Regions from separate parts of the Streptomyces cynarae genome, predicted to be linked through region 2. Evidence: riboswitches for the same ligand, from Rfam matches in the RefSeq annotation. Region 2 holds a riboswitch; each other region holds the start of a gene.
The links. Region 2 has a riboswitch for cyclic di-AMP ahead of N8I84_RS19645 (M23 family metallopeptidase). Riboswitches for the same ligand answer to the same signal wherever they lie in the genome.
Positions count from the first base shown of each region.

Region 1: linked by a shared signal. The riboswitch ahead of N8I84_RS23505 (transglycosylase SLT domain-containing protein) and the one ahead of N8I84_RS19645 (M23 family metallopeptidase) in region 2 are both predicted to bind cyclic di-AMP.
Region 3: linked by a shared signal. The riboswitch ahead of N8I84_RS17025 (LysM peptidoglycan-binding domain-containing protein) and the one ahead of N8I84_RS19645 (M23 family metallopeptidase) in region 2 are both predicted to bind cyclic di-AMP.

Region 1 is NZ_CP106793.1:5,117,263-5,127,355, reverse strand. Features, by position in the region: gene N8I84_RS23510 (polyprenyl synthetase family protein) at 1-625, opposite strand, end outside; cyclic di-AMP (ydaO/yuaA leader) riboswitch at 1,483-1,681, shown strand; gene N8I84_RS23505 (transglycosylase SLT domain-containing protein) at 1,686-2,201, shown strand; gene N8I84_RS23500 (HAD family hydrolase) at 2,250-3,062, opposite strand; gene N8I84_RS23495 (FAD-dependent oxidoreductase) at 3,243-4,445, opposite strand; gene N8I84_RS23490 (carboxylate--amine ligase) at 4,520-5,764, opposite strand; gene fahA (fumarylacetoacetase) at 6,016-7,236, shown strand; gene N8I84_RS23480 (GntR family transcriptional regulator) at 7,384-8,175, shown strand; gene N8I84_RS23475 (4Fe-4S dicluster domain-containing protein) at 8,226-8,453, shown strand; gene N8I84_RS23470 (ABC transporter substrate-binding protein) at 8,469-9,812, shown strand; gene N8I84_RS23465 (ABC transporter permease) at 9,809-10,093, shown strand, end outside.
Region 2 is NZ_CP106793.1:4,287,915-4,298,007, reverse strand. Features, by position in the region: gene tyrS (tyrosine--tRNA ligase) at 1-1,166, opposite strand, end outside; gene N8I84_RS19670 (GTP cyclohydrolase II) at 1,359-2,006, opposite strand; gene N8I84_RS19665 (MarR family winged helix-turn-helix transcriptional regulator) at 2,342-2,851, opposite strand; gene N8I84_RS19660 (dihydrofolate reductase family protein) at 2,934-4,082, shown strand; tRNA gene N8I84_RS19655 (tRNA-Met) at 4,198-4,271, shown strand; gene N8I84_RS19650 (PP2C family protein-serine/threonine phosphatase) at 4,770-5,975, shown strand; cyclic di-AMP (ydaO/yuaA leader) riboswitch at 6,187-6,343, shown strand; gene N8I84_RS19645 (M23 family metallopeptidase) at 6,355-7,377, shown strand; gene N8I84_RS19640 (aldo/keto reductase) at 7,467-8,411, shown strand; gene N8I84_RS19635 (PrsW family intramembrane metalloprotease) at 8,457-9,887, opposite strand; gene trmB (tRNA (guanosine(46)-N7)-methyltransferase TrmB) at 9,950-10,093, opposite strand, start outside.
Region 3 is NZ_CP106793.1:3,690,830-3,700,922, forward strand. Features, by position in the region: gene N8I84_RS17000 (NAD(P)/FAD-dependent oxidoreductase) at 1-1,045, opposite strand, end outside; gene N8I84_RS17005 (Ppx/GppA phosphatase family protein) at 2,004-2,969, opposite strand; gene N8I84_RS17010 (DUF501 domain-containing protein) at 2,966-3,502, opposite strand; gene N8I84_RS17015 (FtsB family cell division protein) at 3,578-4,087, opposite strand; gene eno (phosphopyruvate hydratase) at 4,213-5,499, opposite strand; gene N8I84_RS17025 (LysM peptidoglycan-binding domain-containing protein) at 5,861-6,556, opposite strand; cyclic di-AMP (ydaO/yuaA leader) riboswitch at 6,561-6,727, opposite strand; gene N8I84_RS17030 (LysM peptidoglycan-binding domain-containing protein) at 6,926-7,927, opposite strand; gene N8I84_RS17035 (cytochrome P450 family protein) at 8,110-9,411, opposite strand; gene N8I84_RS17040 (nucleoside triphosphate pyrophosphohydrolase) at 9,408-10,093, opposite strand, start outside.

The DNA of each region.
Region 1 (10,093 bases), 830 kb from region 2:
CGTACTGCGTCAGCACGTCGACGACCGTCTCGTCGGCGCCCGACATCATCGCGCCGAAGCGGCACGCCACCGCCACCAGGGAGCCCGTCTTGCCGGAGAGGACGTCGAGGTAGTGCTCCACCGGGTCACGGCCGTCCCGCGGGCCCGCCGTCTCCAGGATCTGGCCGGTGACGAGCCGCTCGAACGCCTCCGCCTGGATACGGACCGCCTCCGGGCCGAGGTCGGCCAGGATGTGGGACGCGCGGGCGAACAGGAAGTCTCCGGTGAGTACCGCCACCGAGTTGCCCCAGCGGCTGTTCGCGCTGGCCACCCCGCGCCGCACATCGGCCTCGTCCATCACGTCGTCGTGGTACAGCGTGGCGAGGTGGGTGAGCTCCACGACCACGGCCGAGGGGACGACCCCCGGCGCGTACGGGTCACCGAACTGTGCCGCGAGCATCACGAGCAGCGGCCGGAACCGCTTCCCGCCCGCGCGCACGAGATGCTGCGCGGCCTCGGTGATGAAGGGCACCTCGCTCTTCGTGGCGTCGAGCAGCCCTTCCTCGACAGCGGCCAATCCGGCCTGGACATCGGCTTCCAGAGCCTGGTCCCGCACGCTCAGCCCGAACGGCCCGACGACGGTCACGTGAGGTCTCCTGTCTGCTGACGTCTGCTGACGATCACACGGTCGGTATCGAGGTCGGTCACTTGATCGATGACGTCGCCTGGACGACTCGGCTCACCGAGTTTGTCGATCTGTCGCCGCCATCACTCAAGTCAGCGTATCCGGTCGGGTTTCGATCACCACGAGTGCCCGCTCTTCCAGGCCGGGCCGTATCGGATCACGAGAGGCATGTTCTTGATCAGGTGATACGAGCGGGTTTGGAGCGACATAGCGGAAAGCCGCCCCTCCCGGTGGCCGGCGACGCGCACCGGCCCCCGGAAACACCCCTCGCATCCCGCCTCCGGAGCAGCCCGGCACCCCCAAGGCCTCCCGCGGGGCCACGCGGCCCCCGGCCGCCCCGCTCGGCACCATCACCCGGCCGGGCGCACCCCCGGCCTCAACGGGGACGCGCGGAACCTCCAGGCACGCGCGCGTACAGATCCATGGGGCGGGACGAGATGGCATGACGCGTGACGCCGGTCACGCCTTCCGATCCGGGGGTGCGATCCCCGTAGACCCGAGCAATGTCCGAATTGCCATATTTCGCCCTCATGAAAACCGTCACCTGAAGGCATCTGCCGAACCTTTTGTCCGAATTGCCGCCCCAGGGCCTCGAATTAGGCATGCCGATCGAGGAGGGCGCGAGTGAATTAGCTCACGCCACCGACAGGTGGTGCGGAGCATGCGGAATCCCAACTTCCCATTTGCTTATGCCAAGTTGAACTGTGTTCAACAATATGGATCACATCCCTTATTCCCGCATTTCATGGTCATTTACCTCTGAGTGTGACTTCGAGGCTTGTTCCCGACATGTGCTCTCGCATACCTTCCCAATCGATCCGAGCGGAACGCCGAATCCTGCCGCCGCCCGCGATCCATTGACCACCACGGCAGGAGCGGGGGACCCAGGTAAGTCGCCGGACCGGACACAGCGCCGGAACGGCTTGGGGTGAAGCCGATTCCTCGACACCGAGGACACGGCCGGGCACCTCCCAGCCCGAACCCGACAGCTCACCTCGCAGGCGCCGGAGAGGACTACGACATGCCCGCTTTCGCCCTGCCCGCACGCCGTCGGGACCGCCGCTCCAAGGCCGCGCGCCTCACCCGTGCCCTCGCTGTCGCGGGGACGGGTGCCGCCGTTCTGGCCCTTCCGGTCCTGGGAGCGACCAGCGCTTCCGCCGCGACCCCCACCTCCGCGACGACCACGACCGCCGCCGCCAAGACCGTGACGACGCGCGCCGGAAACCTCGACAGCTGGATCCGTCAGTCGCTGGTCGTCATGCGGCAGCACAGGATCCCCGGCTCCTACTACGGCATCTACCGCAACGTGATGCGTGAGTCGTCGGGCAACCCGTCCGCCATCAACCTCTGGGACTCCAACGCCCGGATGGGCATCCCGTCCAAGGGCCTCCTCCAGGTCATCGACCCGACCTTCCGCGCGTACCACGTGCCGGGCACGTCCTGGAACATCTACGACCCGGTGGCGAACATCACGGCCGCGTGCAACTACGCCGCCCACCGGTACGGCTCCATCGACAACGTCCACAGCGCCTACTGACGCTGTGCGCCGCGCGTACCGGGCTGAGGCGGAGGCCGAGGCCGAGGTCTAGCGGCCCCTGAAGAGTCGTTCGAGGACGACGGCGATGCCGTCGTCCTCGTTCGATTTCGTGATCTCGTCGGCGACCGCCTTGAGTTCGGGGTGCGCGTTCGCCATGGCGACGCCGTGCGCGGCCCAGTCGAACATCGGGATGTCGTTCGGCATGTCGCCGAACGCGATGGTCTGGGACGGCCCCAGGCCCAGAAACTCGGCGGCGAGCGCGAGCCCCGTCGCCTTGGTGATGCCGCACGGCTGGAGTTCGACCGTGCCGGGCCCGGACATGGTGACCGTCGCCAGTGAACCGACCGCGCTGCGCGCCGCCGTCGCCAACTCGTCGTCGGTCAGGCTGTGATGGCGCAGCAGCACCTTGCTGATGGGCGCGCACCACAGGTCGTCGCGCCGTTGCACCCGCACCGCGGGCAGCGTGGGGTGCGGCATCCGGTAGCCGGGTTCGATGAGAGTGAGCCCGTCCACGCCGTCCTGGTCGACGGCCGCGTACACCTGCCCCACCTCGGCCTCGATCTTGCCGAGCGCGGTCTCGGCCAACTCCCGGTCCAAGGTGACGGAGAACAGCAGCCGGTCCGCGCCGACGTCGTACACCTGCGCGCCCTGTCCGCACACCGCGAGCCCCCTGCCGCCGAGGTCGTCGAGCAGCGGCCGCACCCTGGGCGCCGGACGCCCCGTCACCACGAGGTGCTGCGCGCCGGCCGCGGCGGCCCGCGCCAGCGCGTCCCTCGACCGGTCGGAGAGCGTGTCGTCACCGCGCAGCAGCGTCCCGTCCAGGTCAGTGGCGATGAGTGAATATGCGAGGGGTGCGGCCATGATCAGAGAATACGGATGGAACACCCCCACGACTCACCGCGAACCAGCCGACGTACGGCCACCCCGCCGTGAACCGGCCGACCTCCGCTCCCCGCTGCCGAGAACCGCTCGGCATCCGTCTCGACAACCGTGGCCCTTCCGAGGGGAAGGGCCACGCGGTGGTCCGGTGGTCGGCCGGGGTCAGCCGTGGGCCGTCGCCAGATGCTTCGCCAGGCGCGCCGACGCGAACTCCGTGCCGCAGACGAACCTCATCACCGGTCCGTAGGAGGCCGCCGCCGGCAGGCCCGTGAAGTACAGGCCCGGGACCGAGGACACATGGCCCGCGCCGAGCTTCGGGGCGCCCCGGCTCACCGCCAGGCGTGTGCGCAGCTCATGGCCCAGGAAGTCCATCGCGGAGATGTCCACGCGGTAGCCGGTCGCGGCGATGACGTGGTCCGCGGTCATCTCCTCCGTGCGGCCCGTGTGGGTCCGGACCGTCAGGGTCGGGCTGCCGTCCGCCACGGACGCGCTGAGGATGCCGACGACCTCGCGCACCTGGACGTTCTCCTGGAAGCGGTCGCGCAGCCACCACGCGCCGAGCGGGCCGAGGACGCGGCGCACCAGGTAGTGGCGGGTCCGGGCGGGCAGGAAGCGGTACGGGTGGGGGTAGTAGCTCAGCGCCCACAGGGACCAGGCACGGCCGAAGGGCGACTCGGGGCGCAGCTTCGGCTGGTCCCACGGAGGCGCGCCGAAGGCGACCCTGCCCTGCCCGCGCGCCACCACGCGCACCCGTGCGCCCGCCTCGGCCGCCAGCGCCGCCGTCTCCAGCGCTGACTGGCCGGCGCCGACGACCAGCAGCTCCTTGCCGGCGAACCTGCCGAGGTCATGGTGCTGGGAGCTGTGCGAGACCGGACCGGTGGGCGTGGGGCCGTCGGCTGCCGCGGCGGCCAGCTCCGGCGGGAGGTGGGCGAGGCCCGACAGGCCGGTCGCCACCACGACCGCCCGAGCGGTGAACAACTCGCCCGAGTCCAGCTTGAGATCGAAGCCACCGTCCTTGCGGCGGTCCACGGAGACCACCCGGACCCGCTCCAGCTCCGGCACCAGCTTCTGCTGGAACCACTCCCCGTACGCGATGAACGTCTCGACCGGGATGATGTCCTCGTCCGTCACCAGCCGGGGGATGCCCGCCGCGTCGCAGTAGTCGGCCAGGGTGTGGCCGCGCTGGGGCGCGTCGATGTTCGAGGCGACCGGGGTGGACTTCAGGAGCATGCCCGCGGGCATGTTGTCGCGCCAGCTGACCATGGGCTCGCCGAAGACGCGGACCGGGATACCGCGCCCGCGCAGATGGGCGGCGGTGGACAGGCCGAACGGCCCGGCACCGATGACTGCTACCGGTTGAATCACGAAGTCCCTCCCCAGGACGCGACGTGCCTACTTCGTGGTGGAGCGCGTACGCCCGTGGCGTACCGGTCGTACGCCTACGACGTACGGGTCGTGCCGCCGCGGCGGTTGGTCCGCCACAGCTGATACAGGTGCTTCGCGCCCGGCCGCACGAAGCGCGCGAGCATCGTGACGAACGGCAGCGGGTCGTCCCCCGCGAACCAGGCCAGTTCCGTGCCGCTCGCACGGGCCGGTGCGTGCGGTGTCGTGTAGCCGCTGCGGCGGTAGGCCAGCAGGGCGGGCAGGTCGATGTTCTCCACGATGTACCGATGGCCGGCGCGCTGTTCCCCCTCCGGTACGGCGCGGCCGGTCAGGTCCAGGTGCATGGCGCGGACGACGTCCACACCCGACTCGTTCTCGAAGAGCCGGAACTGGGCGCCCATGCGGGGGTTGAAGTCGAGCAGTTTGTACCGTCCGTCGCGCCGGTCGAAGCGCAGGTCGAGGTCGACGATGCCGGTGAAGCCGATCTGTTTGATGAAACGTGCGGCGAGATCGGCGAGTTCCGGGTTCTCCACGACGTACGCGTTCGCCGTCATGCCCGCGTGGGGCGGCCAGGAGCGCACCTTGACGCCGGTGAACAGGGCGAGCGGGGTGGAGTCCTGGTCGAAGTAGGCGTGCACGATCCAGTCCTCGGCCTGCTCCCGGGGCAGGTACTCCTGGAGGATCACGCCCGGGTGCTCACCCCAGTCGCGGGCGAGCCTGAGCAGCCCCTCACGGGTGGCGATCTTCGTCGTGCCGCCCACCGCGGGCCGTTCGCGGCGCACGAACGCCTCGCGGTTCTTCGCCACGAGCGGGAAGCGGGCCTTGTCGGCGAAGCGCAGGATGTCGTCGTACGACTGCGGGAAGGCGGCCTGGGGACTCGGGATGCCGTGTTCCACGCACAGTTCGTGCAGGCCCTGTTTGCTGGCGAGGCGGCGCGGGAGCCCCGCCTCCACCTTCGGGAAGAGGAAGGCTCCGGTCAGGGCGTCCTGGTGCTCGGCGATCAGGACCGCTGCCTCCTCGTCGGTCGGGACGAGGATCGTCGGCCGGCCGATACGGCGCCCGATGCGCAGCAGGCCCTCCACGAGCCGCTCCGGTTTCTCGGTCCCGGTGGTCGGCCATACGAAGGCGCGCCGCAGATAGCGAGAGGCCGCAGCCGGTGTGTAGCGGTCCTCCGTGATCGCATACATCGGTATGCCGAGCCGGCCGAGGCTGCGGATCGCCCCGACCCCGCCGTGGTGCAGCGGGTAGTCGCCCAACTTGACGATGAGCCCCGGCACGTCGCGGTCCGCGTCGAACGGCACACCGGTGCTCCTGGCCACGGGTCCCCCCACGTGTCCCCCCTACGGACCGGACCCACCCCGTCCGTGTCCCCCAAAGGACGCTAAGCCGGAATTACCCCCTCCGACAAGACCAATACGGACATTGCAAACTCTTTAGACACTGCCCAAGACAGATGACTCACCCGTAACGTGTGCGGCGACCATACGGAACGCACTGGAACGCACCCCCATGCACGGCACATCCGAAGTGCACGAAAGCGAGGCAGCATCCCATGCCCCCCTTCGACGTCCCCGAGGGCGACCCCTTCGGCCCGCACAACCTCCCCTACGGCGTCTTCTCCCCCGCCGGCTCCGACGAGCGGCGCGTCGGCGTGCGCCTGGGCGACCACGTGCTCGACGCGGGCGCGGCGGCCACGGCGCTCGGCTCCCCGTACGCCTCCCTGCTGGCGCGTCCCTCCCTGAACCCGCTGCTGGCCGCGGGCCGCACCACCTGGTCGGATGTGCGGCGGGCGCTGACGGCGTGGGTGACGGTGCCCGCACACCGTCAGACCGTGGAGCCGCTGCTGCACCCGCTCTCCGAGGTGACGCTGCACCTGCCCTTCGAGGTCGCGGACTACGTCGACTTCTACGCCTCCGAGAACCACGCCCGCAACGTCGGGCAGATCTTCCGCCCGGACGCGGCGGACTCCCTGACCCCCAACTGGAAGCACCTGCCGATCGGTTACCACGGCCGGTCCGGCACGGTGGTCGTGTCGGGCACGGATGTCGTGCGGCCGTCGGGGCAGCGCAAGGCTCCCACAGACCCGGCGCCGGTCTTCGGGCCGTCCGTGCGTCTGGACATCGAGGCGGAGGTGGGCTTCGTGGTGGGCGTGCCGTCGCGGCTGGGGCGACCGGTGCCGCTCACGGCCTTCCGCGACCACGTGTTCGGGCTCTGCCTGCTCAACGACTGGTCTGCGCGGGACATCCAGGCCTGGGAGTACGTGCCGCTCGGGCCGTTCCTCGGCAAGTCGTTCGCCACGTCGGTCTCGGCGTGGATCACCCCGCTGGACGCGCTGGAGGAGGCCCGGGTGGCCCCGCCCGGGCGCACGCATCCGCTGCTGCCGTACCTGGACGACTCACAGGAGGAGCCGGGGGGCTACGACCTGCGCATCTCCGTCGCGATCAACGGCCATGCGGTCTCCGAGCCGCCGTTCTCCACCATGTACTGGACGGCAGCCCAGCAACTGGCGCACATGACGGTGAACGGCGCGTCCCTGCGCACGGGCGACCTCTACGGCTCCGGCACGGTGAGCGGTCCGACAGAGCGCGAACGCGGCTCGCTGCTGGAACTGACGTGGAACGGTCGGGACCCTCTCGAACTCCCGGACGGGAAACGGACGTTCCTGGAGGACGGGGACGTGGTGACACTGACCGCGTGGGCGCCGGGTCCGGATGGGACGCGGGTGGGTCTCGGGGAGGTGACGGGGCGGGTGGTGCCGACCACCCTGTCGTAGCCAGCGCCGGGCCCGCTCACCCGGCAGTGGCAGATCTTGCCCCACCGGCCAACGAAACAGCAGGTCAGCGGCATACGTGACGCCCCGGCACATGGCGCAACAATTCGGCAACACAGCTTTCCCTACCGCCTCGGTATGGTTCGAGCCATGCCACCCACCGACCGCATCCGCGACCACGCCGGTCAGGGCGCCGCGACCACCGTCGCCGCCCACCGCACGCGTCGTCGGCTGCGTGCGGACCAGGCCAGGCAGCTTGCCGATCTCCTCCGCCACCAGATCCTCACCGGCCGCTTCACGGACGGCACGCTCCCGCACGAAACCACCCTCGGCACCGACTACGGCGCCTCCCGCAACACCGTCCGCCAGGCCCTCGACCTCCTCCGCGCCGAGGGCCTGGTGGACCGGCTGCCGGGAGTCGGCACGATCGTCGCCGCCCGCAAGTACCCCCATGGACTGGACCGGCTGATGGGCCTGGCGGAAACCCTGCACGAACACGGCCGCGTCACCAACGAGGTCCGCACCCTGGGCCCCGCCCCCGCACCCGCCCCCGTGGCGGAGCGCCTCCACGTCCAACCCGGTGCCGACGTCCTCTACATCGAACGCCTGCGCAGACTGAACGGCCTCCCCCTCTCCCTGGACCTCACCTACATCCCGCTCGACATCGGCACCGCCCTCCTCGACGCCGACCTGGAGAACACCGACGTCTTCCGCCTCCTGGAAGCCATCACCGGCCAACGCCTCGGCCACGCCGAGATCACCCTGGAAGCGGTGAACGCGGACGCGCACTCCTCCGCCGTGCTCCAGGCCCCCCGCGGCGCCGCCGTACTGATGCTGGAACGCCTCACCCACCTCGCCGACGGCCGGCCCGTCGACCTGGAGTTCATCCGCTTCCGCGGCGACCGCATCACCATGAGCGGTCTGCTGCACCGGTCCCTGTAACCCCTGTTCCCCCCCTTCCGCCCTGTCCGGGCACCTTCCTGGAGACAGCCATGCCCTTGGCGCCCCAGCGGGCCGACGTGCCCGTGACCATCGACGAGTCGAAGTGCATCGACGGCTGCACCCTGTGCGTGGACATGTGCCCGCTGGACTCCCTCGCCATCGACGAGGGCACCGGCAAGGCGTACATGCACGTCGACGAGTGCTGGTACTGCGGACCGTGCGCGGCCCGCTGTCCCACCGGAGCGGTCACGGTCAACATGCCCTACCTGCTCCGCTGAGAGGCCCGAACCCCCATGAAACGCACGGCACTCCACCTCGCCACGGTCGCCCTCCTCCTCCCGCTCGCCGCCTGCGGCACGAGCGCGCAGGCGGGCACCGGCTCCACGATCACCGTCACCGTCGGCTACCAGTCCAAGACCATCAACACCGTCACCGCGGGCACCCTCCTGCGCTCCCTGGGCTACTTCGAGCAGCAACTGGGCGCCCTGCACGACGGCCACACCTACAAGGTCGTCTGGCAGGACTACGCGACCGGAGCCCCCATCACCGCCCAGATGACCGCAGGGAAGATCGACATCGGCTCGATGGGCGACTTCCCGCTCCTCATCAACGCCGCCCGCGGAAAGCAGCTCGGCCGCCCCACCCACCTGGTCTCCGTCACCGGCTACAACCTGCGCGGCGGCCTCAACACCATCGTCACCGCACCCGATTCGAAGCTCTCCACCCTGGAGGACCTGAAGGGCAGGAAGGTCTCCACGAGCGTCGGCTCCGCCGCGGACGGCACCCTCGTACGAGCCCTGCAACGCGTCGGCATCGACCCCGACAAGGGCATCGAGAAGCTCAACCAGCAGCCCGCGGTGGGCGCCTCGGCGCTCGACGCCGGCAGTGCGGACGCGCTGAGCCAGTTCGTTGCCTGGCCGGGCCTGCTCGCCTACCAGGGCAAGGCGAAGGCGCTGTACGACGGCGCGCAGCTCGACCTTCCGACGTTCCACGGCGTCACCGCGCGCGAGGACTTCGCGAAGCAGCGTCCGGCCGTCCTGGAAGCCTTCCTCAAGGCACAGGCGCAGGCGACCGACTACCTGAACGCCCATCCCGTGGCCGCGGCCGAGAAGGTCGCGAAGGCCACCGGCCTGCCCGCCGAGGTCGTCTACCTCTACAACGGCGCCCACGGCATCTCCACCTTCGACCCGGCCGTCAAGCCGCAGCTGGTGTCCGCGCTGAAGCAGGACGTGTCGATCCTGAAGTCCGAGAAGCTGACGGGTGACATCGACGTGGACTCCTTCGTCGACGACCAGTACGCGAAGAAGGCACTCGGCTCGGCGTACACCAAGGAGCTCGCCGCGACGCCTCCGCCGGCCACGAGCGAGGTGTGGCCCAAGGGCGCGGAGACCACGCGGCCCTTCAAGTCCCCCGATGAGCTGCTGAAGTACGTGGCGCAGCACCGCTCGGCCATCCGTGCCGCGTACGTGCCCGACACCACCACCGGCACCCTGTGGTTCGCCGACAGGGCGGTGTGGGTGGTGGACGGCAGCCGACTGCTCCCCTTCGTCGCGCCGGCCACAGCGCAGGCGTACGTGGCGGCGCACCCGGGGGCGCGCACGATCTCGTACGCCGACGCCCTGGGGCGGGCCTCATGAGCCGGTACCGCCGCTGTGCGCTGAGGGTGGCGTCCCTGGCCGCCGCCCTCGGTCTGTGGCAGCTGCTGACCAGCCTGCACGTCAACGTGTGGCTGCGCTTCTCACAGTTCCCCACGGTCACCGAGGTGGCCCGCGCCTTCGCCGGCCGGCTCTCCGGCGGCGACTACTGGACGGACCTGGCCGACAGCCTGACCCGCATCCTCACGGGCTTCCTGCTGGCGGCGGTCCTCGGGGTGGCCACGGGCGTGCTCGTGGCCCGCTCCCGCGTCGCCGAGGACCTG
Region 2 (10,093 bases):
GAGGTCACCTTGACGTTGTTCACGTAGGCGCCGCCCTCCTTCACGGTGCGGCGGGCGGCCGACTTGCTCGCCACCAGGCCGACCTCCGCGAAGAGATCGGTGACCTGGCCGAGTTCGCTCACCTTGGCGCTCGGGAGCTCGGAGACCGCGGCAGCCAGCGTCGCCTCGTCGAGTCCGGCGAGTTCGCCCTGCCCGAACAGCGCCTTCGACGCGGCGATCACGGCAGCGCACTGGTCGGCGCCGTGAACCAGCGTGGTCAGCTCCTCGGCGAGCGCACGCTGCGCGGTACGGGCCTGCGGTCGCTCCGCGGTCACCTTCTCCAACTCCTCCAACTCCTCACGGGACTTGAAGGAGAGGATGCGCATGTACCGCGAGATGTCCCGGTCATCCGTGTTCAGCCAGAACTGGTAGAACGCGTACGGCGTGGTCATCTCCGGGTCGAGCCAGAGCGTGCCGGTCTCCGTCTTGCCGAACTTGGTGCCGTCCGCCTTCGTCATCAGCGGCGTCGCGAGCGCGTGCACCTCGGCGTGCGGCTCCAGGCGGTGGATCAGATCGAGACCGGCCGTGAGGTTGCCCCACTGGTCACTGCCGCCCGTCTGGAGCGTGCAGCCGTACCGCCGGTACAGCTCCAGGAAGTCCATGGCCTGGAGCAACTGGTAGCTGAACTCCGTGAAGCTGATGCCCTGCTCGGACGCCAGGCGCTGGGCGACCGAGTCCTTGGTGAGCATCTTGTTCACCCGGAAGTGCTTGCCGATGTTCCGCAGGAACTCGATCACGGACAGGCCCGCGGTCCAGTCCAGATTGTTGACCATGGTCGCCGCGTTGTCGCCCTCGAAGGAGAGGTACGGCTCGATCTGCGCGCGCAGCCGGCCCACCCACTGGGCGATGGTCTCCGGGTCGTTCAGGGTGCGCTCGGCGGTCGGCCGCGGGTCGCCGATGTGGCCGGTCGCGCCACCCACGAGGGCCAGGGGCCGGTGCCCCGCCTGCTGGAGTCGGCGTAGGGTGAGCACCTGCACCAGGTGGCCGACGTGCAGGCTGGCCGCGGTGGGGTCGAAGCCGCAATAGAACGTGACGGGGCCATCCGCGAGAGCCTTGCGCAGTGCGTCCTCGTCAGTGGACTGGGCGATCAGCCCACGCCACATGAGCTCGTCGACGATGGCCGTCACGGTCCTGTGTCTCCTAGAGTCGCGTGTGTCAATGTGGCGGCCAGTGTAGTGCTCCGACCGGATTTCTGCGTTTGTGCTGCTCAGCAGCAGCGCGGTGCAGGAGCGCCGGCCAGGTCACCCGCATCCGGGAGTGTCCTGGATCACACGGCCCCGGATTTCTACGCCTGTGCGCGCGGGGAACGTCCCTCCCCTTCAGCCCGCCGTCAGTTCCGTCAGTTCCGTCAGCGGCAGCGTGTGCTGGGTGTGGACCACCTTCGCGCGCAGGTAGCGCACGTTCTGGGCCGTGGTGAAGACGCCTGTGGGGACGCGGTGGGTGACCGTGAGACCGAGGTCGCGGAGCTGTCCGGCCTTGTCGGGGTTGTTGGAGAGCAGGTCCAGGGCGTCGATGCCGAGCGCGCGGAGCATCTGCGCGGCGGCCGTGTAGTCGCGGGCGTCCTCCGGCAGGCCGAGCGCGGCGTTCGCCTCGTAGGTGTCCAGGCCCTGGTCCTGGAGGGCGTAGGCGTCGAGCTTGTTGTAGAGGCCGATGCCGCGGCCCTCCTGGCGCAGGTAGAGCAGGACGCCGCCGTGCTCGGCGATGCGCTCCACCGCCTCCCGCAGCTGGGGGCCGCAGTCGCAGCGGGCCGAGCCGAAGACATCGCCGGTCAGGCACTCGGAGTGCAGCCGCACCAGCGGCGGCCGCCCGGCGGCCACCTCGCCGAGGACCACGGCCACGTGCTCCTGTCCGTCGGCCAGGCCGTGGAAGGTGACCAGGTCGGCGGTGACCGTGTAGCCGTCGCCGAAGCGGAGCGGGACCGTCACCCGGGTGCGGACGGTGGCGGCCGGAAGGTCGGCACCGGGCATGTCGGCAGCGAGCAGCTCGGTGGCGGGAAGAACGGCGCCGGGCAGGTCGTTGGCGGGGAGGGGGACGGCCAGGGCGGCTGCGGGCAGCCCCGCCGTGTGCGGGGCGGTTGTGTGCGGGTCGGCTGTGTCACCGGTGTCACGGGAAGGGGCGGTCTCGTGTGCGTCGCGCATGGCTGTCGTCTTTCTCCTGGCCGACGATGGCGGGTGCGGAGGATGCGCTTCGCCCTTCGGCCTCATGCTTCAGATTTGAAGCACAACCTCGGCCGAGACTCTATCCCTGCTTTAAACTTCAAGCAACTCTGTTTTCCTGTGTCACCTGTCGCCCGTCGCCTGAGTCACGGCGTGGACGAACGCCGGCGCCACGGCAGCTCGCCGCACGCCGACCGCTCCTCGTCCTGCTGGAGCGCCTCCGTGATCCGGGAGCAGATCGCCTCCAACTGGGCCACCTGCTCCTCGGTGAGGTGGTCGAAGACGGCTGAGCGGACGGTGTCGACATGACCGGGCGCCGTACGCTCCAGAAGCGCCCTGCCGTCCTCCGTCAGGATCGCCACGCTGCCGCGCTTGTCGGTCGGGCAGCCCTCCCGGCGGACCGTGCCGTCCTTCTCCAGCCGGGTGACCGCGTACGTCAGCCGGCTGCGCGTGATCTTCAGCGCCTCGGCGAGGTCGGTCATGCGCATACGGTGGTCGGGCGCCTCGGAGAGGTTGGCCAGGACCGAGTAGTAAAGGTGCGGCATGCCGGCCTGCTGCTGGAGCTGCCGGTCGATCGCGTCCTCCAGGAGCCACGACGCGGCCAGGTACGAGCGCCAGGCACGCAGTTCCTCGGGGGTGAGCCAGCGGGTCGTCATACTGACAGTGTAGTTATTGTTTAAAAGTTGAACCAAGCTGCCCGTTCACCGGATCGTTCGTCCCGAACCCAGGAGCGTCGCCATGGCCCGTCCCTACGTCCTGTTGTCCGCCGCCGTCTCCCTCGACGGCTTCCTGGACGACACCGGGCCCGAACGGCTGCTGCTGTCCGGCCCGGAGGACTTCGACCGGGTCGACGAGGTGCGGGCGGGCAGCGACGCCATCCTCATCGGCGCGGGCACGCTGCGCACAGACAACCCCCGGCTGCTGGTCTACTCGGCCGAGCGGCGTGCGGCCCGCCTCGCCGCCGGGCTGCCGGAGTATCCGCTGAAGGTCACGGTCAGCGCGTCCGGGGACCTCGATCCCGAGGCCCGCTTCTGGCACACGGGCGGCGCGAAGACCGTCTACACGACGGACAAGGGCGCCCGGCGGCTGAGCGGTCTGCTGCCGGCGGACGTGGAGGTGGTCGCGCTCGGACCGGACGTGGAGTGGCGGGCCGTGCTCGACCACCTCGGGGACGTGAAGGGCGTACGGCGGCTGATGGTCGAGGGCGGCGGGAGCGTGCACACGCGACTGCTCCAGCAGGGGCTCGCGGACGAGGTGCAGCTCGTGGTGGCGCCGCTGTTCGTGGGGGAGCCGGACGCCCCGCGGATGTTCGGGCACGGCGCGTACCCGCCGGGGCGGATGCGGCTGGTGGAGACACGCGCGGTCGGGGACGTGGTGCTGATGCGGTACGTGCCCACCGCGCCCGGCGCCGGGAGGCTCGCCTCGGCCGCGGACCGGCGGTGGCTGGAGGTGGCCTGCGAGCTGGCGGCCCATTGCCCCCCGTCGGAGACCGCCTTCAGCGTCGGCGCGGTGGTCGTCGCGGCCGACGGCACGGAACTTGCGCGGGGACACTCCAGGGAGGGCGGCGACCCGGTGGTGCACGCCGAGGAAGCGGCGCTGGCGAAGCTGGACCCGGCGGATCCGAGGCTGGCCTCCGCGACGGTGTACAGCAGTCTGGAACCGTGCTCCCGCCGCGCGTCCCGGCCCGCGCCCTGCGCCCGGCTGATCATCGAGGCGGGGGTGCGGCGGGTGGTGACCGCCTGGCGGGAACCGGACACGTTCGTCGCGTCGGCTGACGGGAACGCGGTGCTGACCGCCGCCGGAGTGGACGTGGTGCTGCTGCCGGAGTACGAGGACCGCGCCAAGGCCCCGAACGCCCATCTGCTGCCCCCGGCCGCCCGTTCCTGACGGCCTCGAAGGGGGCCGAGCAGCTCCGCGTACGGCCGGAAACCGCTGGTGGGAGGCGCGGGGGCGAAACCCGTGCACTACCTGTCGCGCGCATGGCGTACACTGGAATCACCGACGCGGGGTGGAGCAGCTCGGTAGCTCGCTGGGCTCATAACCCAGAGGTCGCAGGTTCAAATCCTGTCCCCGCTACTGAAGGCCGAGGGCCGGAGTCCGAAAGGACTTCGGCCCTCGGTGTTTCCCGGCCCTCTTCCACCCACTGGCGGCTACTCCGCCCGGCCCACAGCGGTCGCCCCCCGCCGCCCTTCCGGGAAGCCTGGACGGGTGGTGCAGCGAGCAGGCGAGCGGTGGTCATGGGAGCAGGAAGATCCGGACGAGCGGCGTGGGCCCGATGGGCCCCGTGAGGAGAGGGCCGAGGACCACGAGCGGTCGCGCGGGCGTCTTTCCGACCGTCACGACGGGTCGGGCGGGCGTCTCTCCGACTGTCACGACGGGTCGGGCGGGCGTCTCTCCGACTGTCACGACGGGTCGGACGGCCGTCTCTCCGACCGTCACGACCGGTTGGACGGCCGTCTCCCCGACCGCAGCAACCGGTCCGGCGGGCGTCTCCCCGACCGCGAGGACCGCCGGCCCGGCAGTCGCGGCAGACCCGGCAGACCCGGCCGGCTCGCCGGAGCCGCCGGAGCCCCCATGCCCGATCCCGACACCCCCCTCCCCGCCCCCGGCACGAGGACCGTTCCGGTTCCGGCGTACGGAGGGGCCGAGGCGGAGGCCGTCACGGAGGCCGAGGAGCGGCGGATCTCGTACGCGCGGGCCTTTCTGCGGGCCCTGCCCTGGCTGCTGATCGTCGCCGGGGTCTGCTTCGACCTCTTCGCCCCGTCCGACTACACGGCCGGCCCCCTCTTCACCGCCGCGCCGCTCGTCGCCGCACCCCTGTTCTCGTTGCGCGGCACCGTCCTCACCGGCACGGCGGCCGTCGTCGTGGTCTTCGGGGTCCACCTCGGGCTCGGCGTGCTCGGGAAGGCGGGCGAGGTCACCGAGGTGGCCACGGTCGTCACCGTCGCCGCCCTCGCCGTCCTCATCAACGTGCTGGTCCGCCGCAATGTCGCCCGCCTCGCCTCCGCCCGCCAGATCGCCGAGGCCGCCCAGCGCGCGGTGCTGCCCGAGCCCGCCGCCCGGATCGGTGGGCTGGACATCGCCGCCCGGTACGAGGCCGCCCAGGCCGACGCGTTCATCGGCGGCGACCTGTACACCGTCCAGGACTCCCCGCACGGCGTACGGCTCGTCGTCGGCGACGTACGCGGCAAGGGCATGGGTGCCGTGACCGCCGTGGCCGTCGTGATCGGCGCCTTCCGGGAGGCCGCCGAACAGGAGCCCACGCTCGAGGCCGTCGCCCAGCGCCTGGAGCGGGCGCTGTCACGCGACCGCGCCGGACGCGAGGGGCCCGACGTGTACGAGGGGTTCACCACCGCGGTCCTCGCCGAGATCCCGCACGGCTCCGGCGTCGTCCGCATCGTCAACCGAGGCCACCCAGCCCCGCTGCTCCTGCTCCCGGACGGTTCCCTGCGAGAACTTCAGGCCCGCGAGCCCGCCCTGCCGCTCGGCATGGGCGACCTCGGCGTCTGGCCCGACCGGGTGGAGGAGTGGGACTTCCCGCCCGGCTCGACGCTGCTCTTCCACACCGACGGCGTCTCGGAGGCACGGGACGCGCACGGCCGGTTCTACGACCCCGCCGTCCGCCTCGCCGGACGGGTCTTCTCCGGCCCCGGCGCCCTGCTGAGCACCGTCACGCGCGAGGTCGCCCGGCACACCGGTGGCCGTGGCACGGACGACATGGCCCTGCTGGCCGTGCGCCGACCCGGCCGCCCCCTGAGCGCGGTCACGACGAGTGAGTGAGCCGTGCCCCTGCGCATAACAACTGACATACTGTCAATATCTGTGAGGCCGCTGAGGCGGAGGCGACTCGCCCGATTTCCTCCGTTCGGGCCGTGTAAGTCCTGGCCGGCGGCCTGAACGGATCTGCCTGAACGGCTTGGAATCCAGGCCCCGCGTCTATTAACGTTCGATAACGCAGCGCGGTCGTCCCAGCCGTCACCGAAGGCGGCTCCGTGCGCGCCTGCCGAATCCCGCGAGGGAACCGGGGAACCACCACCTTGGGGTGAATCACGCGGATACCGCCGTGTCGCACGGCCGGTATACGCGCGTAGGAGACCTTCCTGCTCCGAACCCGTCAGCTAACCCGGTAGGCGAGACGGAAGGAAAGGAGTGCGCCCACGTGGCGTTCAACCGGCCTGCCCAGAGCACCTCGTTCGCCCCGAACAGTACGCAGACGCTCGACGTCGCACCCGGTATCGACGAGGGCCCCTGGGAGGAGTGGAACCCCACCGAGGACTCCATCCGCTCCGTCCGCGGCCGGCACCGCGTCGCCAAGCAGCGCGGGGGCGGGCTGGCCCGCAGCTCCACCGTCCTCGGCGTCGGTGTGATCGCCGCCGTCGGCGCGGGCGGCATGGCCACCGCGCAGTCCGGCAAGCCGCCGGTGTCCATATCCCTGCCGGACCTCTCCTCGGTCACGGAATCCGCCAAGGCGCTCATCGGCGAGGACTCCGGCGCCCCCAAGAGCTCGGCCACCGCTCTCAGCAGCGTCGGCCGGACCGACGCCGGTGATGCCACCGCCGCCACCGGTTCGAAGGGCGCGGGTGAGGCGCTGCGCGCCCGGATCATGCAGCAGGCCGAGTCCCAGCAGGACCGGATCGCGCAGAAAGCGGCGCAGGCCGCCGAGGACGCAGCGGTGAAGAAGGCCGCCGCCGCGGCGGTCAAGGCGCAGGACGACGCGCAGGCCAAAGCCGCCGCCGAGAAGAAGAAGGCGGAGGAGGCCGCGCGGCTCGCCGCTCTCGCCCGGCAGTTCACGTTGCCGACCTCCTCCTACACCCTTACCTCCCACTTCGGCGACGCCGGTGCCATGTGGTCCTCCGGCTTCCACACCGGCCTGGACTTCGCCGCGCCCACCGGCACGCTCATCAAGGCCGTCCACAGCGGCACGATCACGGAGGCGGGCTGGGCCGGCTCGTACGGCTACCGCACGATCCTCACCCTCGACGACGGCACCGAGCTGTGGTTCTGCCACCAGTCGTCGATCAGCGTCACGGTCGGGCAGAAGGTCAGCACGGGCGACGTCATCGGCCGCGTGGGCGCGACCGGCAACGTCACAGGGCCGCACCTGCACCTGGAGGTCCACCCTGACGGCGGCGCCGCGATCGACCCGCTGGCCTGGCTGCGCGGCAAGGGCCTCAACCCCTGACCCCCACCCCCGCGAAGAGCGCGTTCGTTTGCAAGATCTTTGCGGGCTTCCCGGAAGACACCGGCCCGGTCCGGGCGCTGACACAGAGCATGACTTCTCTTCGCAAGCTGGGTTCTTCCGATCTCGAGGTCTTCCCGCTGTCCCTCGGCGGCAACGTCTTCGGCTGGACCGCCGACGAGACGCAGTCCTTCGCCGTCCTGGACGCATACGCGCAGGCGGGCGGGAACTTCATCGACACGGCCGACTCGTACTCGGCCTGGGTGCCGGGCAACGAGGGCGGCGAGTCCGAGACCATCATCGGCAAGTGGGTGAAGGCGCGCGGCAACCGCTCCGACGTGGTCATCGCGACCAAGGTCAGCCAGCACCCCGACTACCAGGGCCTGACCGCCGCCAACATCAAGGCCGCGGCCGACGCGTCCTTGCGCCGTCTGGGCACCGACTACATCGATCTCTACTACACCCACTTCGACAAGCCGGAGGTGCCGGTCGAGGAGATCATCGGCGCGCTCGACGAGCTGGTGAAGGCGGGCAAGGTGCGCGCCATCGCCGCCTCCAACATCTCCGCCGAGCGCCTCCAGGAGTCCCTGGACTTCTCGGACCGCGAGAACCTGGCGCGGTACGTGGCGCTGCAGCCGCACTACAACCTGGTCTCGCGCGACACCTACGAGGGTGCCCTGCAGGACCTCGCCTCCCGGGCGGGGCTCGCGGCGGTTCCCTACTTCGCGCTGGCCTCGGGCTTCCTGACCGGCAAGTACCGGCCGGGTACGACGGTGGAGTCGGCGCGCGCGGAGGGCGCGGCCAAGCACCTCGCGACCGAGCGCGGACAGCGGGTCCTGACGGCCCTGGACGAGATCGCCGAGGCCCGGGGCGCCGAGATCCCGACGGTGGCCCTCGCCTGGCTGGCGGCCCAGCCGACCGTCGCGGCACCGATCGCCTCGGCGCGGACGGTGGAGCAGCTGCCGGCGCTGCTGGCCGTGGCGGACCTGACGCTGACGGACGAGGACGTGGCGAAGCTGACGGAGGCGTCGGCGTAGCACGGCAGACGGCGGAATCGGGCGGTGCCGAGCCGGCGCCAACTCCTAGGAGCGATAGGGGTTGTACTCCGGATACGGCGCCGCCGGACCGTACTGCGGCATCGCAGGGCCGTACTGCGGCGCCACGGGACCGTACTGCGGCGCCACCGGACCGTACTGCGGCATCGCAGGGCCGTACTGCGGTGCCGCCGGGCCGTACTGCGGCGGGCCCTGGAAGGACACGTGTCCGTACCCCGGCCACACCGGCGGAGCCACCGGTGCCGTCGCACGTGCCGCATGCGCCAGCGCCGGCCGCGCCACCTCCCGGCGCGCCCACAGCTCGGTCAGCAACTCCCTTTCCCGTACGACGAAATCGGCGCCCGCGCGGCCCATGCGTCCCCGGTGACGCAGGAACGCCAGGGACGTCGCGTACGCCTCGTACCGCGCGACCGACCGCGCCGCGTCCTTTCCGAAGTGCTGCCTCGCGTACTCACGGGCCAGCCGCCGCGCCCGCATCGAACCGAGCACGAACGGCTCCACCGGCCCCATCCACCCGGCGACCACGTAGGCGGGCAGTTCCTCCCGCACCGTCCGCAGCTCCCGCTGCCGCGTCCAGATGACCAGCCAGGTCAGCAGCCCGAACGCGGGCACCATGAACGACGCGTACACCGCGAAGAACCCGTACTGGCCGAACGTGGACGACCCGTTCCACATGGAGTGCATGCCCATCGCGAGCAGCAGCCCGCAGAGCGGCGTCAGCACCCGCCGGACGTGCTGGCGCTCCGCGGACAGCGCGGCGATGCCGAAGCCGATGCCGGTGAGCACGGTGAACAGCGGGTGTGCGAAGGGCGACATCACCACGCGGACGAAGAAGGTCGCGGCCGTGACGGACGCCAGCCCGCTTCCCCCGCTCATCTGGTCGGTGCCGAAGGCCGTGCCCAGGTAGAGGACGTTCTCGGTGAAGGCGAAACCGGTGGCGGTGACGCCGGCTATCACCACTCCGTCGACGATCCCGGTGAAGTCCCGTCTGCGGAAGAGGAAGACCAGCAGCACGGCCGCGGCCTTCGCGGACTCCTCCACGATCGGCGCTATCACCGTCGCGCCGAGCGTGTCGGCGCTGTGCGGATCGGCGGTCGCGGTCGCTATCCACCGGGTGGCGAAACTGTTGGCGACGATCGCGATGAGCGCGGCGGCGCACGCGCCCCAGGCGAAGGCGAAGATCAGGTTCCGCCAGGGTCCCGGCGCCACCCGGTCCAGCCAGCGGAAGGCCGCGATCAGCAGCGGCACGGGCAGGACCGCGAGGCCCAGCCCGACCAGGAAGCCCTCGGTCCCGGTCTGCTGCCGTACGAGAGCCAGGATGACGAGCCCGGAGAGCGCGAGGAGCGTGATCAGCGCCCCGTACCGCACCCACCGCCTCTGCCACCAGTGCGGGTGCCCGAACGAGCCGGCGGCGGCGTCACCGCCCGGGTGCGTCGGGTACGAGGGAAAGGTGGCCACGGCATCGACCCTAACGAGACGGGGGAGCCGCCCGCGACGGTGTCCAACGGACGCGCGGACGCTCAGCCTTCGGCGGTGGGCTGGTCGCGGTGCGGTACGCGCCGGAAGAGCAGGTCGTTCACGACATGACCCTTGTCCAGACCCTGCCCTTCGAAACGGGTCAGCGGCCGGAAGTCGGGGCGTGGCGCGTACCCGCCGCCGGACTG
Region 3 (10,093 bases), 600 kb from region 2:
GCATACCGGAGACCACGTTGTCGCCGAGCACCCTGGCCTGGCGCAGCGCGTGCTGGGCGTTGGGCGGGCACCAGGCGTTCTCCACACCGGCCTTGCGGGCGGCGAGGTCGGGCACCTGGGCGTTGTCACCGGCGGCCCAGATGTAGTCCGTGCCCTTGACCTGGAGCGTGGGCTCGCAGTCGACGTGACCGCGCGGGCCGAGCGGCAGCCCGAAGCGGGCCAGCGCCGGGTTGGGCTTGACGCCCGCGGTCCACACGATGGTGTTGGAGTCGACCTCGAGGCCGTTCTTCAGCACCACATGGCCGTCGACGCAGGACTCCATGGAGGTGGACAGGTAGACCTCGACGCCGCGGCCCTCGAGGTGCTCCTTGCCGTACTTGCCGAGCTTGGGGCCGACCTCGGGGAGGATCTTGTCGGCGGCGTCGACGAGGATGAAGCGCATGTCCTCGCGGGACACGTTCTTGTAGTACTTGGCCGCGTCCCGGGCCATGTCCTCGACCTCGCCGATGGTCTCGGCACCGGCGAAGCCACCGCCGATGAAGACGAAGGTGAGCGCCTTGCGGCGGATCTCCTCGTCGGTCGTGGAGTCGGCCTTGTCGAGCTGCTCGAGAACGTGGTTGCGCAGACCGATGGACTCCTCGATGCCCTTCATGCCGATGCCCTGTTCGGCGAGGCCGGGGATCGGGAAGGTGCGGGAGACCGCGCCGAGCGCGATGACCAGGTAGTCGAAGGGCAGCTCGTACGCCTCGCCGACCAGCGGGGCGATCGTGGCGACCTTGCGGTCCTGGTCGATGGTGGTGACCCGGCCGGTGAGGACCTCCGCCTTCGGCAGCACGCGTCGCAGCGGGACGACGACGTGCCGGGGGGAGATGCTGCCGGCGGCGGCTTCGGGGAGGAAGGGCTGGTAGGTCATGTACGAGCGCGGGTCGACGACCGTGACGGTCGCCTCGCCGTAGCGCATCTTCTTCAGAATGCGACGAGCTGCGTACAGGCCTACGTACCCACCGCCTACTACGAGGATCCTGGGACGCTCCGTGGTGCTCATGCCATCGAGTATCCACCCGCCTCAGGGGGGTGGCTCGTGCGCCCCTTCACAAGCTCGGGTGGGGTATCTGCTACACTCCGCCGCCCACGTGACCGAGGTCATGGTGCCGGGCAGCGGGCCCCGGGAGGAACTGTCCGTTGTCAAGGCCGCGTGAGCTGCCCTTCCGGATTCCGAAGCGCCCCGCCGGGGCTCCGCACAGGGCCTCTCCGACCCCCTCGGGACACCCTCCGACACGCTGGCGCGAGGAGCCTCGGAGGCCCCATGAGCCACACGGACGGCCCAACGGCCGCGAATCGTCGCCCAGCAGGGGCGTTTCTCTTGTGAAGAACTTCACGAAGTTTTCCGGCGGCCTGTCGGCCGGGGGCCGGAAAAGCCCCGGGAACCGTGCTCATACGTTACCCAACCTGCTCAGGGGAGGCTACCGGCGAGTAGAAAAATCTCGGTATGAGGACACGTGAGGGGCCGTCAGGGGGGTGGCGAGAAGGAGGAGTCGGGCTCGGGGCCGCAGCGCGCGGAGTGGGTGCGGGCCGCTCGGGGGCTGGAGGCCGGGATTACTCGTCCCCGCCCGTCCCGTCCCCGGGGGCTGTCGTCCCCTGGCCGCCGCTGAGGCCACTCGCTGGGGACGGCTCAATCGGGGCGGCTCGTTGAGGACGGCTCGTTGAGGACGGCTCGCTGAGGAGGGCTCGTTGAGGACGGCTCGCTGAGGAGGGCTCGTTGAGGACGGCTCGCTGAGGAGGGCTCGTTGAGGACGGCTCGCTGAGGAGGGCTCGTTGAGGACGGCTCGCTGAAGCGAGGCATGGACGCGCCGCACCGGCCAGGCCGACCCGCGGGCACAGGGCCCCGCGGCGGCGAGCCGGCGCCGTACGACCGTACGGAAGATCCGGGTGCGGAAGCACGGCTCCGGCATCGGCCACCGCGCCGGTCGAACGACCACCCCACCGCCGGGGGGCGGCGTTGGTTACGCGATCGACCAGGCGATGCCGTCGAGGATGTCGTGCTCGCTGACCACGACCTCCGTCGCGTCGATCCGTTCCATGATCGCCAGCAGTACGAGCGCGCCCGCGCCGATGACGTCCACCCGGCCCGGGTGCATCGACGGGATCGCCGCACGCTCGGCGTGGGTGGAGTGGAGCAGCGCACTCGTGATCTCACGGACCCGGTCGCGGGAGATCCGGGAGTGGTGGATCCGCGTGGAGTCGTACTCCGGGAGGTCCTGGGCGATCGCCGAGACCGTGGTGACCGACCCCGCGAGACCCACCAGCGTGTGCGCCTCCCGCAGCGGCACCGTCTGCTCCGCCAGGTCCAGCGCGGCCTCGATGTCGGACCGTATGGCCGCGATCTGCTCCTCGGTCGGCGGGTCGGTGACCGCCCCGTCCCGCACGAGGTGGCGTTCGGTCATACGGACACAGCCGATGTCCACGGACCGCGCGGCGCGCACGTGGCCGTCGCCGACGACGAACTCCGTGGAGCCGCCGCCGATGTCCACCACCAGGAACGGTGTGGCCAGATCCGTGCGGCCCATCAGCTCCCGGGTCGCGCCCGTGAAGGAGAACTCCGCCTCCTGGTCGCCCGAGATGACCTCCGGCTCGACGCCGAGGATGTCCACCACGCCGCGGACGAACTCGTCCCGGTTCTCCGCGTCCCGGGAGGCGGACGTGGCGACGAAGCGGATCCGCTCGGCGCCGTGCTTCCTGATGACCTCGGCGTACTCCCGGCAGGCGGCGAACGTGCGCTCCAGCGCCTCGGGCGCCAGGCGTCCGGTGCGGTCCACGCCCTGCCCCAGCCGGACGATGGTCATCCGCCGCTCCAGGTCGACCAGCTCATCGGTCCTGCCCGCGCCAGAGGCGCTGTCGGACACGGTCGCGTCCGCGACCAGGAGCCGGATGGAGTTCGTACCGCAGTCGATGGCGGCGACCCGCGTCACTTGGTGTCCTCCTCGGAAACCTCGGCCCCCACGCACGACCCCTTGCGCCACCACTCCGGCAGCATCGCGACGGCCTCGTCGCCGAGCGGGTTGACGCCCGGTCCGGCCGCCAGGGAGTGCGCCACGAGGACGTGCAGGCACTTCACCCGGTCCGGCATGCCGCCCGCGCTGGGGAAGCCCTCCAGGACCTCGATGGCGTCGCGGCGGGCGATGTAGTCCTCGTGCGCGGCGCGGTAGGCGGCGGCCAGTTCCGGGTCCGTGGCCAGGCGCTCGGTCATCTCCTTCATGACGCCGTCGGCCTCCAGCGTGCCGATCGCGGAGGCGGCCTTCGGGCACGTCAGGTAGTACGTCGTCGGGAACGGGGTGCCGTCGGGGAGCCGCGGCGCCGTCTCCACGACGTCCGGCTGCCCGCAGGGGCACCGGTGCGCGATCGCGCGCAGCCCCCGCGGGGGGCGCCCGAGCTGCTGCTTGACGGCCTCGACGTCCGCGTCCGTCGGCTCGGTGCGCGGGGTGGGCGGCGGAGGGGTTTCCATGGCTCTCTTTCGGGCTGTCTTTCTCATGGGTGCGTAGGGGTGCGGGGGGATGCGTCCGGGCGCGTGACGGGCGCGTCAGGGCGCGGTGCGCTCACCGGTCGGACCGTCGGCCCTGTCCGCCTTGTCGGCCCTGTCCACCGCGTCCCAGAGACCGGCGTACCAGGGGCGTACGGCCGTCGTCCGGTCCGCGCGCGACGGCTTGACCGCGTCCGGGTCGATCATGATGTAGCCGGTCTCCCCCGGCATCACATAGTGCAGCCGCTGCCGGATCTGCTGCTTCGCGTAGGCGTCGTCCTGCCAGCGCGCCTTCAGGTCACGCAGCTGTTCGACGCGCTTGCGGGCCTGCTCCTGCTGCCGCTCCAGGTCGGCGATCTCGCCGCGCTGGGAGACGTACTGCCGCATCGGGTAGGCCAGCGCCACGATCAGCGAGCACAGGACGAGGGCGAGGAGCGCGGCGCGGCCGGTGAGCCGGGAGCGGCGGGCCTGGCGCCGGGTCTGGGAGCGGTAGACCCGGGCGGCCGTCTGCTCGCCGAGCAGCCTGAGCCTGGTCGCGGTGGAGAACCGGTCGCGGTCCTTCCCGGCCATGTCTCCCGCCTCCCCTTCACACGCGCGTACGTCCCCGCACACGGTACGGGACCGAGTACGGGGACGTACGTACGACCGGCCAAGCCTTGCTCGGGCTTGTCCCAGCGGCTTGCTCCGGCCTCGTCTCAGCCCTTGAAGCGCGGGAAGGCCGAGCGGCCGGCGTACACCGCGGCGTCGTCGAGGATCTCCTCGATGCGCAGCAGCTGGTTGTACTTGGCGACGCGCTCGGAGCGGGCCGGGGCACCGGTCTTGATCTGGCCGCAGTTGGTGGCGACGGCCAGGTCGGCGATGGTGACGTCCTCGGTCTCGCCGGAGCGGTGGGACATCATGCACTTGAAGCCGTTGCGCTGGGCCAGCTCGACGGCGTCCAGGGTCTCGGTCAGCGAACCGATCTGGTTGACCTTGACCAGCAGGGCGTTGGCCGCGCCCTCCTCGATGCCGCGGGCGAGACGCTCGGGGTTGGTGACGAACAGGTCGTCGCCGACCAGCTGGACCTTGTCGCCGAGCTTGTCGGTGATGACCTTCCAGCCGGCCCAGTCGTCCTCGAACAGCGGGTCCTCGATGGAGACGAGCGGGTAGGCCGCGACGAGCTCCTCGTAGTACTCCGTCATCTCGGCGGCGGAGCGCTCCTTGCCCTCGAAGAGGTACTTGCCGTCCTTGTAGAACTCGGAGGCGGCGACGTCGAGGGCGAGGGCGATCTGCTGGCCGGGGGCGTAGCCGGCCTCCTTGATGGCCTCGAGGATCAGGTCGAGGGCCTCACGGTTGGAGCCGAGGTTCGGGGCGAAGCCGCCCTCGTCGCCGAGGCCGGTGGCGAGGCCCTTGCTCTTCAGGACCTTCTTCAGCGTGTGGTAGACCTCGGTGCCCCAGCGCAGCGCCTCGGAGAAGGACTCCGCGCCGATCGGGGCGATCATGAACTCCTGGATGTCCACGTTGGAGTCGGCGTGCGAGCCGCCGTTCAGGATGTTCATCATCGGCACCGGCAGCAGGTGCGCGTTCGGGCCGCCCAGGTAGCGGAACAGGGGCAGGTCGCTGGCCTCGGAGGCGGCGTGGGCGACGGCGAGGGAGACGCCGAGGATCGCGTTGGCGCCGAGGGAGCCCTTGTTGTCGGTGGCGTCCAGGTCCATCATCGCCTGGTCGATCAGGCGCTGCTCGGTGGCGTCGTAGCCGACCAGCTCCGGGCCGATCTGCTCGATGACGGCGAGGACGGCCTTCTCGACACCCTTGCCCTGGTAGCGGTTCGGGTCACCGTCGCGCAGCTCGATGGCCTCGAAGGCGCCGGTGGAGGCGCCGGACGGGACGGCGGCACGACCCGTGCTGCCGTCGTCGAGGCCGACCTCGACCTCGACCGTGGGGTTGCCTCGGGAGTCCAGGATTTCCCGGGCTACGACGACGTCGATGGACGGCACGAGCATCTCCTTCTTGGATGTGACGCTGGAAGTGCGGGGCTGTGTGCCTTGCGGCTGTGCCTTGCGACTAGAGCCTAACCGCCCCGGGCTGTCGGCCGGCCTACCGACCGTCCCGTGGACAGGGTGACGGTACACATTGTTCCTGTCCGGAACAAAGGGTCGGGGGGAAAGTGAGGTGAAATCCGCGCGGCCGGGCGGCGAAGCGGCCGGACGACAAAGGGGCCGGACAGCAGAAAGCCCCGCTCCGGCGCGTACGGGGGAACACGCACCGGAGCGGGGAGCCCGTGGGGACGGGGGTGGAGCCTCACGTGACCCCACGGTGGGGTCACGCCCGGGAGGGGCCTGTGGCCCGGCTACCGGGTGGCTGTCACTTCAGGTGCAGCTGCTGGCCCGGGTAGATCAGGTCGGCGTCCTGAATGATGTCCTTGTTCAGGTCGAAGAGCTTCTTCCAGCCGCCCTGGACGTGGTGGCTCGCGGCGATCGAGCTGAGGGTGTCGCCCTTGACCACCTTGTACTCGCCGTCACCCTTCTTGACCTTCTGGCCGGTCGGGGTGGTGACGGTCTTCTTCGGGGCCGGGCGCTGCGCGGAGCGGTTGGCGGCCTGCTGCTCGGTCGAGCGGGTGGTGGTGCTCTTCGGGGTGGCGCTCTTCGCGCTGCTCGAGGAGCCGCCGGCCGCGGAACCGTTGTACGTGGCGCTGGTCAGGCCCTTGCCGCACACCGGCCAGGCGCCCTTGCCCTGGCCCGCGAGGACCTTCTCGGCGACGGCTATCTGCTGGCCCTCGGTGGCCAGGTCGGCGCGGGAGGCGTAGGCGGTGCCGCCGTACGCGGCCCAGGTGGAGTTGGTGAACTGCAGACCGCCGTAGAAGCCGTTGCCGGTGTTGATGTGCCAGTTGCCGCCGGACTCGCACTGGGCGACGGCGTCCCACTGGGCGGCGGTGGCCGCGGAGGCGTTCCCGGCCGCGAGGAGCGGGCCGGCGATGGCAGCGCCGGCGACACCGGCGAGCGCGATGGCACGGGTGGCCTTGGACGAGCGGCGGTGCTTGCCGTTGCCGGAACACAGCATGGTTCGTTCCCCTCACCGACGCCTGCGAGGTGAGCTGTCGGGTTCGGGCCGGTTGAGTTGCCCGGCCGTGCCCCTTGCGAGACACGGCTTCACCCCGAGCCGCTTCCGGTCAACTCCCGGACGCGGCGCCTACCTTGGGTCCCCCGCTCCTGCCTACGGCGCTTGACGCGACGACTGTTCCCGTACGGCCGCTGGCAGGATTCGGCGTTGCGACCGCGGGGGCTCGCTGTGGCGAGCGATCACGACCGTAAGCAGTCGATCGCCGGAATTTCAAAGACGATCAGGGCTTATGAGACTCATATCTCACTTTCACCAAACAGGACATTCACCGCGAAGTGGGTCGCGAACTTCCGCCACACAAGGGGCAGTTCAGGACGACCCGCCGACCGGACCGGCGTCGAGCGCAAGGCTCTGACCGGGGAGGATGAGGTTCGGGTCGGCACCGACCGTCTGCTTGTTCACCTCGTACAGCGCCGCCCATCCGCCGCTGAGGTCAAGGGAGTCGGCGATGGACGACAGATTGTCCCCGGGGCGAACGGTGTACGAGCCGTCGACGGCGTCGCGCGCGTCCGCGGTGCCGCGTGAGGCGTGCCGGCCGGACCCGTCCGACGCACGGCCGTCCGCGGCACCCTCTTCGGCGTTGTCGCCGCGATGGCGACCGGCACCCGAGGTCTCGGTCGAACTCACCCCCGGCAAGCCATTCTTCTGTGCCGACTCGTCCGACTCGTCGCTCTTCGTCGCCGCCGTCGGCGCACCCCCGGACCGCTGTGCGCTCTTGGTGGTGTCGGCGGTCGACGCCCCGGACGAGGGCGAGGACGAGGAGACTGAAGCGGACGAAGAAGGCGACGGAGTGGCCGACGCGGATGATCCAGACGAGTCGGACAGGCCGGAGTCGAGACCGGAATCAAGGCCGGAGTCGAGGCCGGAATCGGAGGACGATCCGCCGCCGGACGACGAGTCCCCGGCGAGACCCGTGTCGACGTCGGCGGAGCCGGAGTCCTTGCTCAGGCCGTTCAGCAGGCCGCAGGTGCCCCAGGCCCCGACGCCCCGGGCCGCCAGGACCTTCTCGGCGACGGCGATCTGCTGCGAACGGCTCGCCTGGTCGGGGCTCGGCGCGTAGTCGAGACCGCCGTGCTTGTCCCAGTCGTCCTGCGTCAACTGCAACCCGCCGTAGCGGCCGTTGCCGGTGTCCGCGCTCCATGAGCCGCCGCTGACGCACTCCGCGACCTGGTCCCAGGTGGTGCCGGTGGCCGCGCTCGCGCCGGTGGCGCCGAGCAGCGGGATCGCGATCGCTGATCCGGTCACCCCTGCCGCGACGAGGAGAGCCGGAGCCTGACGGGGGCGACGGTGACGACCGTTCCCGGAGAGCATGCGGTTGCCTTTCACACGACAGCATCGACCGACGCGACGGCCGTGGCGTGCGAACCGCCGCGTTGCTGCGTGAACGTATCGGCACTAGATCGCTTGTCACAAGTTAATGCAGCGTAGATCACGTGAAGATCACAGAGGTGAGATCCTGTCACCTTCTTGTGACCATCGGCGTGTTCGCCGTGTCATGTCCGGCTGTCGGCGGGACGTTCGTGACCTTTCTCCGGTACCGGGGTGAACGCCACGGGCAGCGTGCGCAGGCCCCGCATGATGAGTCCGCCGCGCCAGCGCAACGCGGACTGGTCGACCGCGAGCCGCAGGTCCGGCAGGCGGGTCAGGAGCGTGGCGAGCGCCGTCTGTCCCTCCAGGCGGGCCAGGGGCGCGCCCAGGCAGTAGTGGATGCCGTGCCCGTACCCGAGGTGCTGGTTGTCGCGGCGGGAGAGGTCGAGGACGTCCGGGTCGGCGAACCGCGCCGGGTCCCGGTCCGCGGCGGCCAGGACCACCAGGACGGGGTCGCCGGGGGCGATGTCCTGCCCGCCGACGGTGAGCGGCCGGGTGGCGAACCGCCAGGTGGCCAGTTCCACCGGGCCGTCGTAGCGCAGCAGCTCCTCGACGCCCGTCTCGAGCAGGTCGCGTTCCCCGGCGGCGAGCGACCGCTGCAGACGGGCCCGCTGCCCGGGGTGCCCGAGAAGCGCGAACGTGCCGTTCCCGATGAGGTTGACAGTGGTCTCGAACCCGGCGAAGAGCAGGATGAAGGCCATCGCGGCGGCCTCGTTCTCGGTGAGGTGCTCGCCGTGGTCGGAGGCGCGGATGAGCCCGGATATGAGGTCCTCGCCGGGGCCGGGCTCGGCGGGCAGCGCCTGGCGCTTGCGGTGGATGAGGTCGGCGAGGTAGCCGCGCATCTTCTTCACGGACCGCGCGACGCCGCCTCGCGGTCCTCCACCGTGGCGGATCATCATCCCGGCCCAGTCCCGGAAGTCGTCCTGGTCCTCGCGCGGGACGCCGAGCATGTCGCAGATGGCGTAGATGGGGAGGGGGAAGGCGAACTCGTGGATGAGGTCGGCCTCTCCCCTGCCCGCGAACCGGTCGATGAGCTGGTCGGTGAGTTCCTGGACCCGCGGCGCGAACTCCGCGACACGCCGGGGCGTGAAGGCCTTGGAGACCAGCCGGCGCAGCCGGGTGTGGTCCGGGGGGTCGATGTTGAGCAGATGGGTCATCAGCTCCGCCTTGCGCTCGCCGGGGATGCCGGTCTTGCCCTTGGCGTGCGCGGGCTCGTCGTGATGCGCCGGGTTCTTGCTCAGCCGCGGGTCGGCCAGGGCCTGTTTGGCATCCGCGTACCGGGTGACCAGCCAGGCCTCCACACCGCTCGGCAGCCTCGTCCGGTGCACGGGGGCGTGCTCACGCAGCCAGGCGTAGGCGGGGTAGGGGTCGGCGGCGAACTCCCAGGTGAACAGTTCGGGGGCCGGGGAGGCGGTCTGGCCGTTCACTGCTTCGAGCCCCCGCTCTCCACCTCCCGGATCGCGTCCCGGTACGCGCGTGCCGCCGCGCGCAGGGCCGCCTCCGGGTCCACGCCCTCCGCCTCCGCGCGCGCGGCCAGCGCCAGCAACTCGTAGCCGATGCCGTCGCCCTGCGGGAGCGGGACCTGTAGACCCGCCGTGCGGACGCGGGAGTGCAGCTTCGCGGCGAGGGCGAGGCCCGGCTGGCCGAGCGGGATGCCCTCCGTCACCGACGTGCGCCGCTTCTCGACCGCCTTGGTCCGCAGCCAGTGCTCCTTGACCTCCTCCGGCGTCGTCGCGGTCTCGTCCCCGAACACGTGCGGGTGGCGGTGGATCAGCTTGGCGACGATGCCGCCCGCCACGTCGTCGATGGAGAAGGGCGCCTCAGGGTGCTCCTCGGCTATCCGGGCGTGGAAGACGACCTGGAGCAGGACGTCGCCCAGCTCCTCCCGCAGCTCCTCGCGGTCGCCCGCCTCGATCGCCTCGACCAGTTCGTACGCCTCCTCGATGCCGTACTTGGCCAGGCCCAGGTGGGTCTGCCGGGACGACCAGGGGCACTCGGCGCGGATGCGGTCCATGACCTGCACCAGGTCCAGGAGACGGGCGCCCGGGAGGTCGTACGACGCGGGCAGCAGCTCCAGCTCCGGCATCTGGACGCGGCCCGATCCTGCGA